4 regions of the Shewanella bicestrii genome follow, and region 2 is predicted to be linked to each of the others. Evidence: predicted binding sites of a transcription regulator. Region 2 holds the regulator's gene; each other region holds the start of a gene.

The links. The regulator sigma-54, encoded in region 2, starts transcription at its own class of promoters, with help from an activator protein. The targets are predictions, from matches to a motif close to GTTGGCACGNNNNTNGNNT.
Region 1: CF168_RS18115 (TorF family putative porin) is a predicted target of sigma-54. The motif match lies at 1,177-1,195, and genes of this name have one in related genera.
Region 3: flgF (flagellar basal-body rod protein FlgF) is a predicted target of sigma-54. The motif match lies at 1,350-1,368, and genes of this name have one in related genera.
Region 4: glnA (glutamate--ammonia ligase) is a predicted target of sigma-54. The motif match lies at 1,467-1,485, and genes of this name have one in related genera.

What each region holds. Positions count from the first base shown of each region.
Region 1 covers NZ_CP022358.1:4,129,261-4,132,445, forward strand. Annotated here, with positions in the region: gene CF168_RS18105 (response regulator) at 1-578, shown strand, start outside; gene CF168_RS18110 (HU family DNA-binding protein) at 725-997, shown strand; gene CF168_RS18115 (TorF family putative porin) at 1,288-1,980, shown strand; gene rimK (30S ribosomal protein S6--L-glutamate ligase) at 2,024-2,929, opposite strand; gene CF168_RS18125 (putative bifunctional diguanylate cyclase/phosphodiesterase) at 3,096-3,185, opposite strand, start outside.
Region 2 covers NZ_CP022358.1:3,972,847-3,976,031, reverse strand. Annotated here, with positions in the region: gene rapZ (RNase adapter RapZ) at 1-307, opposite strand, end outside; gene ptsN (PTS IIA-like nitrogen regulatory protein PtsN) at 304-747, opposite strand; gene hpf (ribosome hibernation promoting factor) at 750-1,037, opposite strand; gene CF168_RS17435 (RNA polymerase factor sigma-54) at 1,066-2,541, opposite strand; gene lptB (LPS export ABC transporter ATP-binding protein) at 2,647-3,185, opposite strand, start outside.
Region 3 covers NZ_CP022358.1:3,278,625-3,281,809, forward strand. Annotated here, with positions in the region: gene flgG (flagellar basal-body rod protein FlgG) at 1-559, opposite strand, end outside; gene flgF (flagellar basal-body rod protein FlgF) at 570-1,313, opposite strand; gene flgE (flagellar hook protein FlgE) at 1,485-2,846, opposite strand; gene flgD (flagellar hook assembly protein FlgD) at 2,916-3,185, opposite strand, start outside.
Region 4 covers NZ_CP022358.1:4,423,222-4,426,406, forward strand. Annotated here, with positions in the region: gene typA (translational GTPase TypA) at 1-583, opposite strand, end outside; gene glnA (glutamate--ammonia ligase) at 1,570-2,979, shown strand.

The sequences.
Region 1 (3,185 bases), 160 kb from region 2:
ACCTGCGCACCAACAGCGAATATAAAGACATTCAATTTATGTTGGTTTCGAGCGAATGTCGCCGCGAGCAATTGGAAATTTTCCGCCAGTCTGGCGTAGTCGCGATACTGCCAAAACCTTTTAATGCCGAACACTTAGGCAAGGCGCTGAATGCGACCATCGATTTACTCAGCCACGATGAACTCGACCTAAGTCACTTCGATGTGCATGACGTGCGTGTGCTCGTGGTCGATGACAGCCGCATGGCGCGCAATGTGATAAAACGTACCATTGGCAACCTTGGGATCAAGCAGATCACCGAAGCGGAAGATGGCGCTCAAGCCATTGAGTTAATGCGTAATAATATGTTTGACCTGATCATTACCGATTACAATATGCCCAGTGTTGATGGCCTAGCACTCACTCAATTTATCCGCAATGAAAGCCAGCAATCCCATGTACCTATCCTCATGGTGTCTTCGGAAGCGAATGATGCTCACCTGAGCAATGTCTCTCAGGCGGGAGTCAATGCCCTGTGCGATAAACCCTTCGAACCTAAATTGGTGAAGCAGCTCTTATATCAACTGCTCGAAGAATAAAACCTAAGTCACGAATGGGGTAAATATTCTGCATTTTTGTTACTTATAGGACACAAGCCCGTAGCAAAGGGCTTTCCAATGGCTAAACCTTGTGGCATGTTAGGCACGCTGACTTAATAAATCTACGGAAAGAAGAGACAATAAAGATGAACAAAACTGAACTTATTGCCAAGATTGCAGAAAATGCCGATATCACTAAAGCTGAAGCAGCACGTGCATTGAAATCTTTCGAAGCAGCTATTACTGAATCAATGAAAAACGGTGACAAGATCTCTATCGTTGGATTTGGCTCTTTTGAAACCTCCACTCGCGCAGCTCGTACTGGCCGTAACCCACAGACAGGTAAAGAAATTCAGATCGCTGAAGCCACTGTGCCTAAGTTTAAAGCGGGTAAAACCTTGCGTGATAGTGTGAACTAATTCGCTCGACATTGATTTTATAAAACGCCTCCTCTGTGAGGCGTTTTTTTTGCCCTCACGAAAGCATGAAAGATGATTTTTTGCACAAACACAGTGCGTTCACCGCTCAATTTTTGAGCACTTTAAAACATTTAATTAACATCGATTATGTAACCAATTGTTTTTAAAGATGTTCAAATAATGGCATGTGATTAGCAATTCCCTTATCAGAAAAAACCATGATGCACCAATGTCACCCACCCTGTGGTGACGTGAGTGAATCGATAAATAAGTCAATCGAGGGGATGAGAATGAGAAAATCACTGTGCAGCGTTTTGGCATTATCGACGGGATTGTTATTAACGACCAACGCCTTTGCGGCGGTGTCCGGCAATATTGGCGGCACCTCAAACTATCTATGGCGCGGGGTCACTCAAACCAATGATGCGGTCGCCATCCAAGGAGGCATTGACTATAGCCATGACTCCGGATTCTATGCCGGCACTTGGGCCTCAAATGTCGACTTTGGCGACGATACCAGCTATGAGTTGGATCTCTACGCAGGCTACGGCGGCAACATCACCGAAGACCTAAGCTACGATATTGGCTACCTCTACTACGCTTACCCCGATGCCGAAGGCAGCATCGATTTTGGTGAACTGCACGGTGCAATCACTTGGAAATGGTTTGAACTCAGTTATTCCCACGTGATCAACGCTGGTGATGATGTCGCGGCCGAGCCATTAGATAACAAAGATATGAGTTATCTTGCGGCCACTGCGTCTTTCCCACTGACGGATAAACTGAGTCTGTCATTACACTACGGTTATTCTAGCGGCGATGTCGTCGAATCTTGGTTCGATGAGGATAACTACGCAGATTACAACGTCACACTCAGTGCCGATACCAGCATGGGTACAGTCTCATTTATGGTGTCGGATACCGATCTGCAGGGTGATGATGCCAAGGTTGTTTTAGGCTATTCCTACGGCTTTGATTTATAAAATTAAACGCTAAAAAAACGCCGCGATAATCGCGGCGTTTTTGTTAGGCTATCACGGCGCGGTTCGATTTACGCGCCAATACCATCTTCTCAATATATTCCACGATAGGCTCAGTCACCGAAATCCCCGTGGTCTGCTCAATGCCTTCAATACCGGGCGCCGAGTTCACCTCTAGGATCAAGGGGCCGCGATTCGATCGTAAAATATCAACCCCCGCCACCACTAACCCCATAGCCTTCACTGCGGCAACCGCCATCTTGCGCTCTTCGGGCGTAATTTTTACTTTCTCGCCGCAGCCGCCTAAGTGCAGATTAGAGCGAAAATCCCCTTCGGGCCCTTGACGCTTCATCGAAGCCACCACTTTATCGCCGACCACAAAACAGCGAATATCGCTGCCGTTGGACTCCTTAATATATTCCTGCACCATGATATTGGCTTTCAGCCCTAAAAAGGCTTCAATCACGCTCTCGGCGGCGGTTTTAGTTTCGGCTAACACCACACCAATCCCTTGGGTGCCTTCCAACAACTTAATCACTAAAGGGGCACCGCCCACCATGTTAATCAAGTCGGGAATATCATTGGGTTTATTGGCAAACCCCGTCACTGGCATGCCGATACCTTTGCGGGACAGCAATTGCAGTGCGCGTAACTTGTCCCGTGAACGTGCGATTGAAATCGAGTCATTGGCAGCAAATACGCCCATCATTTCAAACTGGCGCACCACGGCACAGCCGTAAAAGGTCACACTCGCGTGGATCCGCGGAATAATGGCATCGAATCCCGTTAACTCTTGGCCTTGATAATGAATGCTCGGCTTGATGGAGTTGATATTCATGTAGCAATTCAAGGTATTAATAACCACGGCTTCATGGCCACGGCTCTCGCAGGCCGCCACTAAACGTCGGGTGGAATACAACTCAGGGAACTGGGATAAGATACCTATTTTCATTGCCAAATGACCAAATTAAACACTGTGATTGAAGCTCTGAGCACACTGCATCAGAAAGGGGCGCAGATATTTGTCTATTGCTGAGTGTAAAGCAAGAAAATATTCCTCACCAGACGAAAACCTCGGCACTAGCCAAACGTAAGATAATCTTCACAATTTAGGTTCGCTATTTAGGAAGTAAGGGAGTGATGTACTTAGCTTCAAATTCACTCGCCTCTATGGGGCGTGAGAAAAGATATCCCTGTAACACATTGCA
Region 2 (3,185 bases):
GTAAGCGCCGAGTCTCGCTGTAGCGCTTTAACAGTACTTTATCGCTGGAATTTAAGAAGAAGCTGGTAAGTTCAGTGCCCTCTGGCAGGCTTGCGAGCTGTTTGACGAGTACCTTGTCTTGCTCCGGCAGGTTACGTACGTCAACGCTGATGGCGACGAGATCGTTACTGCCCTTGAGCTGTTCGAGTAAGCTGCCAATCAGCGGCAACGGAAGATTATCGACACAATAATAGCCGAGATCTTCAAGCACTCTTAGTGCGACCGATTTGCCTGAGCCTGAGCGCCCTGACACTATGACCAGTTTCATCCAGTGATTACCTGATAGAGTTCCGTTTCATCATGCGTCTTGCGCAATTGCTTCAATATTTGTTTGTCGCTGAGCTTTTCAGCCATGCAGGACAAAGTGCTTAAGTGCTGTTGACATTGGTCAGCAGGCACCAGCAGCGCAAATAAAATGTCGACAGGTTGTTTATCGATAGCATCAAAGGCTATCGGCTCCTCACATTTCACCAATATGGCTATGGGTTGTGTTATATCGGTTAATCGGCCATGTGGAATGGCGATGCCGTTACCTATACCTGTGCTCCCCATCTTTTCGCGCGCCACTAGGCTTTCGAAGATCTCTTGAGATGAGAGGGTGGGGTACTGGGCAGCGGCTAAGTCGCTGATAAGTTCCAGTACCTTTTTCTTACTGCCCGGAGTGGCGCAGGTCGTGCATTCCGGCCGCAGTATGGTACGAAGTTCCATTGCTAGTGTTTTGTTAACTTCTCTTTGTGTTTAATAACCTGACGATCAAGCTTGTCGATCAGGACGTCTATGGCAGCATACATATCTGCATGCTCTGAAGTCGCGAAGACTTCACCACCGGTGAGGTTGATTCTCGCTTCGGCAATTTGTTGCATTTTCTCAACATTGAGCACAACGTGCACATTATTGATCTGTTCGAAATGACGTTCAAGTTTTGAAAACTTTTCCTCAACATAAGCCCGTAACGATTCAGTAATCTCGATATGGTGTCCACTCAGGTTTATTTGCATATAAACGTCCTCCGATTTCCACTTTAGGCTATAAACTTTTACGCTGATTGGAAGGGGGAATAAGCATCGCTTCTCGGTACTTCGCAATGGTTCTGCGCGCAACGTTAATTCCCTGTTCTGCCAGAAGCTGTGCCATCTTGCTGTCGCTTAATGGTTTTTTCTGGTTTTCCGCTGCAACCAGTTTCTTAATGAAGGCTCTGATTGCCGTGGATGAGCACTCACCGCCATCATCAGTCCCGACGTGGCTTGAGAAGAAATATTTTAGTTCAAAAAGTCCCTTTGGGGTATGCATGTATTTTTGTGTCGTCACCCGTGAAATGGTGGACTCATGCATCTCTACCGCCTCGGCGATATCGTTCAGGACCATAGGTTTCATGGCTTCTTCACCGTATTCGAAGAAGCCCTGTTGATATTGCACTATGCAGTTTGCCACCTTGAGCAGTGTTTCGTTACGGCTTTCAAGGCTTTTGATAAACCACTTGGCTTCTTGCAGATGCCCGCGGATAAATTGGCTATCGGCTTGGCTTTTGGTGCTACGCGCCATGGCTGCATATTGCTGATTAACATTGATTTTTGGCATGTAATCTGGATTTAACTCGACCACCCAGCGACCGTTTTTCTTCGATACCGATACATCGGGGATGACATATTCTTCATCAACAGGGGTGATGAGCAAACCGGGGCGAGGGTTTAAGGTTTGGATCAGCGCTATGCTGTCCCTTAACTCGTCCTCTTTAAGTTTGGTCTTACGCATCAACAACCTAAAGTCGCGGGCAGCGATCAGATCTAAATGATCTTTGATCAACATGCGGGCGTTTTCGAGGTGTGGGGTATCCGGCGAAAAATGGGAGAGTTGGATAAGCAGACATTCGCTTAAATCCCTTGCGGCGACACCAACGGGATCGAAGTGTTGAATACGCTTAAGTACTGCTTCGACTTCATCCAGTTCTATCTCAGGATTGCCCATGGCCTCGAGGATATCTTCAGTACTTTGAGTGAGATAACCTTGATCGTCGATGGCATCAATAATCGCGGTGGCGATGGCTAAATCGGTTTCAGAGAAGGGCGTGAGGTTTTTCTGCCATTCTAAATGCTCGTACAGGCCTTCACTGGTTTCCCCTTGGAAGGGCATGTCATCTTCACGGCTGGCGCCAGAACCTGAGTTTGGCGAGGCGGTAAAGACTTCATCCCAGGTAGTATCCATGGGCAGTTCTTCGGGCAGGGATTCTTTGGTCAACGACTCGGCAATGTCCACGGTGGAATTGTCTTGTTCCTGTGGCAGGGCCGTTGTTTCGCTAAAGTCGGTATCGGCGATATCTTGCTTACGTTCGGTAGGCGCGTCGAATTGCTCCTCTTCCAGCTCGAGAAGAGGATTAGAGTCTAAGGCTTGCTGGATCTCTTGCTGCAGTTCCAATGACGACAATTGCAACAGACGAATGGCCTGTTGGAGTTGTGGCGTCATGGTTAACTGTTGACCCAGTTTGAGCTGGAGTGACGCTTTCATGTTACCGCTGATCCCTACGTTATTATTTTGAATTTAGGCCGCTTGTTATCATATTGATGGCGCTTATAAGCCAAAATTCAAGGCTAATTGGCTCTGTTTCAGTAACTATAGCCTGAATTGTTCACCTAAGTACACAGCCCTAACTTGCTGATTGTCTAAGATCTCTGCGGGAGTTCCTTCGGCAATCAGGTTTCCGTGACTAACAATGTAGGCATGTTCACAGACGTCTAAGGTCTCGCGCACATTGTGGTCTGTGATCAGTACCCCAAGGCCTCGGCTCTTGAGTTGTTCGATGATTTTCTTGATATCGATAACCGAAATCGGGTCGACACCGGCGAAGGGTTCATCGAGCAGAATAAACTTAGGATTGGCCGCTAAGGCGCGGGCAATTTCGACACGGCGACGTTCACCGCCCGATAACGACATGCCTTGGCTATCGCGAATATGGGTGATATGGAACTCTTCGAGCAGATGTTCCAGCTCTTCTTCGCGTTGATCGCGATTGAGCTCTTTACGGGTTTGCAGTACCGCCATGATATTGTCGTGCACGGTCAGCTTGCGAAAGATACTGGCTTCCTGTGGCAGGTAACCAATGCCTTTACGGGCGCGCAGGTGCATGGGATCGGCGGTTAAATCATCATCGT
Region 3 (3,185 bases), 690 kb from region 2:
GATCTAAACCCGACGGGTTAATAAAGTCGGTCATACTGAGCTGCCCAACGACTTGGTTTTCCGCCGCACCTGGTGTTTTTACCGAGACTTCCCCTTCAGCAGAGACAGTAATACTGGTTGCATCCTCAGGAATAGTGATCGCAGGTTGCAACACATAACCCGAACCCGGTGTGACAATTTGCCCAGTATCATCTAAGGTAAATTGACCATTACGGGTATAAGCCGTAGTCCCATCGGGGAGCTGCACTTCGAAAAATCCTGGGCCTTCAATCATCAAATCGAGCGAGTTATCCGTGGTCAGCATATTGCCTTGGGTAAACATTTTTTGGGTGGCTACCACCTTGGTACCCGCACCAATGTTCAAACCGTTTGGCAACTTAGTGTTAGAGGCGCTGATCCCACCCGCTTGGTTAACAGTTTGATAAAGTAAGTCCTCAAATACCGCGCGGCTTTTTTTATAGCCCACAGTGCTGGCGTTAGCGACGTTGTTTGAAATCACCGCAATATCGGTTTGCTGTGCGTCTAAGCCAGTTTTACTAATCCATAACGCTGGATGCATAATTTATCTCCTAACTAATCCGCATTAATGAGGATGAAGCGCGGTCATTTTCTTCCGCGGTTTTCATCATCTTCACTTGCAATTCAAATTGTCGCTGTAGGTCGATTAAGGACACCATCTCATCCACGGGGTTGACGTTACTGCCCTCTACAGCACCACTTTCAACAAATACACTAGGATCGGCAGGCGCCGGATCACCGGATACCAAACGGAACAACCCATCCTCGCCGCGCATCATTTGTGCATTGCCGGGGTTTACCAACTTTAATCTTCCAACCTCTTCGACGACTTCTGTCGTCGCACCTTGAGGACGAACAGAGATAATCCCATCCTGTGAAATAGTGACCTTTTCAATTGGCAGCGGTAACACAATCGGTCCGGCATCACCCATCACGGGATTACCACGGTCGTTATGCAATAAACCTGTTGAGTCAAAACTGAGACTGCCAGAACGGGTATAAGCTTCACTACCATCCTGTGCTTGCACGGCAAACCAACCGTCACCTTTAATGGCAACGTCAAGATCGCGTCCAGTAGATTTAATCGGGCCCGAACGAAAATTGGCGGAGGGGGTTTCAACCATGGCAAAGACCCTTGTCGGCAATCCTTCACCAAAGGCTTGCATCGATCTGGCTTGCGCCATATCCGACTTAAATCCATCGGTATTTGCGTTGGCTAAGTTGTTGGCACGCAAAGCCAACTCATTCATATTTTGCTTAGCGCCGCTCATGGAGATATAAAGGAATTTGTCCACAGACTGCTCCGTCAAAGTTTCAACCTGATAATAGCAAAGCAAGCATCATGCCAATAAAATAAGCAGCTAGTTAACTGATAAATTAGGAGATTTTAATAAACGAATGAATGCACAACAGAAAGAGGCTAAGTGTTGCCGCTTGCGGCAACACTTAGCAGAGGCAAGATTAACTTAACGAATTTGCAGAACAGTTTGTTGCAGAGTGTTATTCACTTCCAGCGTACGTGAGTTGGCTTGGAAGTTACGTTGTGCCGAAATCAAATCCACCAGCTCAGTCGTCAAGTCAATGTTAGATTGCTCTAACGCTGAAGAACTGAGACTACCAAACGTACCACTGTTAGGCTCACCAGCCAGCGCAGGACCTGACGATAAACTGGCTTTCCACGAGGTATTACCCACTTGTGTCAACCCTTGTTCGTTTGCAAAGCGAACTAAAGCAACGCGGGCTAATGGCACTGTTGAACCATTGGAGTAACTGGCAGTGATCAAACCATCTTCACCAATTTCGACATTGGTTAAACGCCCTACTGTGGTACCGTCCTGTGACAATTCAGTGGCGGCAAAGGGAGCTGAATATTGGGTTGGTGCATTAAATTTAATAATCACGGCTTGAGTGCCATCAGCACCAGGGCCTAACACGCCAGCGCCGCCAACCCCTAACGTTTCGGTGGCGACGACTGCCGGATCACTCCCAGTATACACACCGACGGAGTTAAACTTCAGAACCGACCCCTTCCAGCCGCCAGCCGTTTGAGCTGTGCCAGAGGCATCGGGAGTGCCATCACCATTGGTGTCAGTCTGATATGTACCAGCAGGGCCAGAAATATCAACTTGTTTACCATCAATGGCATAGTATGCAACCCAGTTGTTTTCACCATTATATGAGCCATTATTTGGTTTGACGAAATAGGTCGTCATGATATGTGGCTCACCCAGAGAGTCATAAATCGTCATGGAGGTCACACTGTTGTAGGTTTTAGAGTCCAGCGGGTCAAAGGCAGCAGGATCGAGTGAACCTTCTTTCGCATTTAAGTTCATCTGCAGAGTCACGTTTTCAGTCTGAACTGGACTGCCAGCAGTATCAGGAATTTGCACAGGTTTAGCCGTCGTTAAACTGACCGATGTCGAATTACCATCTTTATCAACTGGGAAGGTTTGCAGGTAATTACCTGCAGAATCAACCATATAATTATTTTTATCGACTTTGAATGCACCTGCACGGGTAAACTGATGATCTAGGGTGCCAATCTCAGAAGCCGTTACAAAAAAGCCACCGCCTTTAATCGCTAAATCTAACGAGTTATTCGTCAGTTGCAAACTACCTTGGTGGAATTGCTGCGCCACTTGGCTCGTAGCCACACCACCACCCACAGCGGTTTTTGAGTTTGAGAAAATTGAATTAGCGTAAACATCCGCAAATTCAGCACGCGACTCTTTAAAGCCAATGGTGTTAGCATTCGCGATATTGTTCGCCGTAGTGTTCAAATCTTTCTGCGCAGCAGAAATGCCACTCAATGCAATGTTAAACGACATAATTCACCTCTACATTTGCTCAATTCAATGATGGACAAGTGTGATGTCCATTTACAATCTTGATAACGATTAAACTTCACTAATCGCAAGTACATCCGACAGCTTAAAGGCCATTCCACCCTTGAGATTCAAAATGGCGCCAGTCGCTGCAGTACCTAAAGAAACACTGGTAACATGCGCATAGGTCGATACAGCTAACGCTTGTGATTTATCATTCACCAAACCCGATGCTTTAATCGAGTAATTACCTGCAGCAACGGGTTCTCCTTTATCATTCAAACCATCCCACTTGACATCAGTGTTACCACCCTTACTACCATCAACAGTAAATGTTCTAAC
Region 4 (3,185 bases), 450 kb from region 2:
ATACTTTTTCAACGATAGTTTGGAACAGTGGCGTCATATCAGTGCCAACTTCATCCGGATCTAACGTTGCGAAGCCGTTTAACGCCGAAGCGTAAACAACTGGGAAATCTAATTGCTCGTCGGTCGCACCTAAGTTGTCGAACAGGTCGAATACTTGGTCGATAACCCAATCAGGGCGAGCACCAGGACGGTCAATCTTGTTGATAACAACGATTGGCTTTAAGCCTTGGGCGAACGCTTTCTTGGTTACGAAGCGAGTCTGTGGCATTGGACCGTCAACGGCGTCAACCAGCAGTAATACTGAGTCCACCATAGACAGTACGCGCTCAACCTCACCACCGAAGTCGGCGTGGCCTGGGGTGTCTACGATGTTAATGCGGTAGTCGTTCCACTTGATGGCAGTATTCTTTGCCAGAATCGTGATCCCACGTTCCTTTTCAAGATCGTTGGAGTCCATCACCCGCTCAGTAGCTTCTCCCCGGGTTGCAAGGGTTCCTGATTGCGACAGCAGCTTGTCAACCAGGGTCGTTTTGCCATGGTCAACGTGCGCAATAATGGCGATGTTACGTAAATTCTCTAGCACGGATAAACCTCTTACCATCAAACAAAAATAGGGATATTTCAATATTCGTTATAGCAATCTACGTTGAGTCGCCATAAAAAAGCGTGACATTCTACTCCAGAGCGGCCTCGCCGCACAGGATTATTTTTGAACACTTATAAAACAATTTTTTGAGCACAGTGCTCAAAAGGTACTCTCTTGCCCAAGTCAAATAGCCTAAATGCACCGTTAATGCGCAGGCGATTCGCCAGTTTATCTTGCCATCAACTAAGCTAAGCAGCTGAATTCACTGTTTTTCACTCAGTCCTACTTTTATCGCTCGGCCCAAAGCCGCCATAATTATAGTCAATCCACGCCATCCAGCCGTGATGCGCCAGAGTGAGCCATAAAAATAAGCGCAGCAGGCATCAGTTAGCGGTTTCAGCGGATACCTTTGGCCTCAGTTTCAACAAACTCTATTCCACATTGCGAACAACGATCTTAATGATCTGATAATTAAGCACTATTCAATATAACCAGCCATAACCGCCCCGCGAAAAACAGCTTAGGTTGCCACAGTTTTGTGACATTATTGCGGGCGATTGAAATAGTGAGCTTGCACGGTTCTCTCGCCACACTAATGTGCTAAATTCGTTGTGCTTTGTTTGGTTTCGAATCTTGTCAAAAGCCAGAATTGAGATATTAATCCGGCTTGCCTCTGTGCTTAATGGGACGACGAGTTCGGGATAAATAGGCGTTGCTAGATTGCACTCAAGTTGCTTGCACTAAAATGGTGTTGTGACGGTGCGCACCAAAATGGATTAATGCACCAAAATGCCACATGCAAACGCACCAACATAGTGCAGCACGAAGTGAATTGTTGTGCACTAAAATATATAGCCTTTGATTATCAACACCTTAAATTGTTGGCATAGATATCGCTATATAGCTTGTAAGTTTGGCTCAAGCGCGACTTGAGTTAAAAGATTATAGAAGGGACATCCCTTTACCCTACCGGAGACTTGAGAATGTCAGTTGAATCAGTTTTAAAGCAACTTGAAGAATTAGAAGTTAAGTTTGTTGATTTACGTTTTACCGACACCAAAGGTAAAGAGCAGCACGTATCTATCCCTGCTCATCAGGTAGACGCTGATTTCTTCGAAGACGGCAAAATGTTTGACGGTTCGTCAATCGCTGGCTGGAAAGGCATTAACGAATCAGACATGGTGCTGATGCCAGACCCAACCACGTTTGTATTAGACCCATTCACCGAAGAAACCACTGCCCTGATCCGCTGTGACATTCTCGAGCCAGGCACTATGACTGGTTATGACCGCGACCCACGTTCTATCGCGAAAAAAGCGGAAGAATACTTACGCTCTACCGGTATCGCTGACACTGTATTAGTTGGACCAGAACCAGAATTCTTCCTGTTCGACGACGTACGTTTCGGTACTGACATGTCTGGTTGTTTCGTGAAAATCGACGCTAAAGAAGCGGCATGGAACTCTGGCACTAGCTACGAAGGTGGCAACACTGGTCACCGTCCATTCGTGAAAGGCGGTTACTTCCCAGTAGCTCCTGTTGACTCATCACAAGACTTACGTAGCGCTATGTGTTTAGTGCTCGAAGAAATGGGTCAAGTCGTTGAAGCTCACCACCACGAAGTAGCGACTGCGGGTCAAAACGAAATCGCAACTCGCTTCAACACTCTGACTAAGAAAGCGGACGAAATCCAAATTCTGAAGTACGTAGTACACAACATGGCTCACGCCTACGGTAAGACTGCGACTTTCATGCCTAAGCCAATCGTTGGCGACAACGGTAGCGGTATGCACGTTCACCAATCTCTGTCTAAAGACGGTGTGAACCTGTTCGCAGGCGACAAATACGCTGGTTTAAGTGAAACTGCACTGTACTACATCGGTGGTATCATCAAGCACGCTCGCGCGCTGAACGCTTTCACTAACCCAAGCACTAACTCTTACAAGCGTTTAGTACCACACTTCGAAGCGCCAGTGATGTTAGCTTACTCAGCACGTAACCGCAGCGCTTCAATCCGTATTCCAGTGGTACCAAGCCCTAAAGGCCGTCGTATCGAAACTCGCTTCCCAGATCCACATGCAAACCCATACTTAGGTTTCGCAGCACTGCTGATGGCGGGTATCGATGGTATCCAAAACAAGATCCATCCAGGCGAAGCTATGGATAAAGACTTGTACGATCTGCCAGCTGAAGAAGCGGCTGAAATCCCACAAGTAGCGACTTCATTAGAAAATGCGCTTGAAAACCTGCAAGCTGACCACGAGTTCTTAACTCGCGGCGGTGTATTCAGCGAAGATTTCATCCAATCTTACATTGCACTGAAATCTGCAGAAGCTGAGCGTGTAAGCCGTACAACTCACCCATTAGAGTTCGAGATGTATTACAGCCTGTAATGGCTAACGGCATCAATTAGCTGCACAAAATCTAACAGCCCCGGCAGTCTTCTGTCGGGGCTGTTTTGTCTCTATCGCACAGTGACTCCCAAGTATTCCCCTGCCTATTCAACACCTCTACACGCATACACTCCGACCTCTCGTTGTTATCTGTCCATTTGTTGTCGCCTCGTGATTTTGGGTGCGTAAAAAAGTAAAGGCTTTGT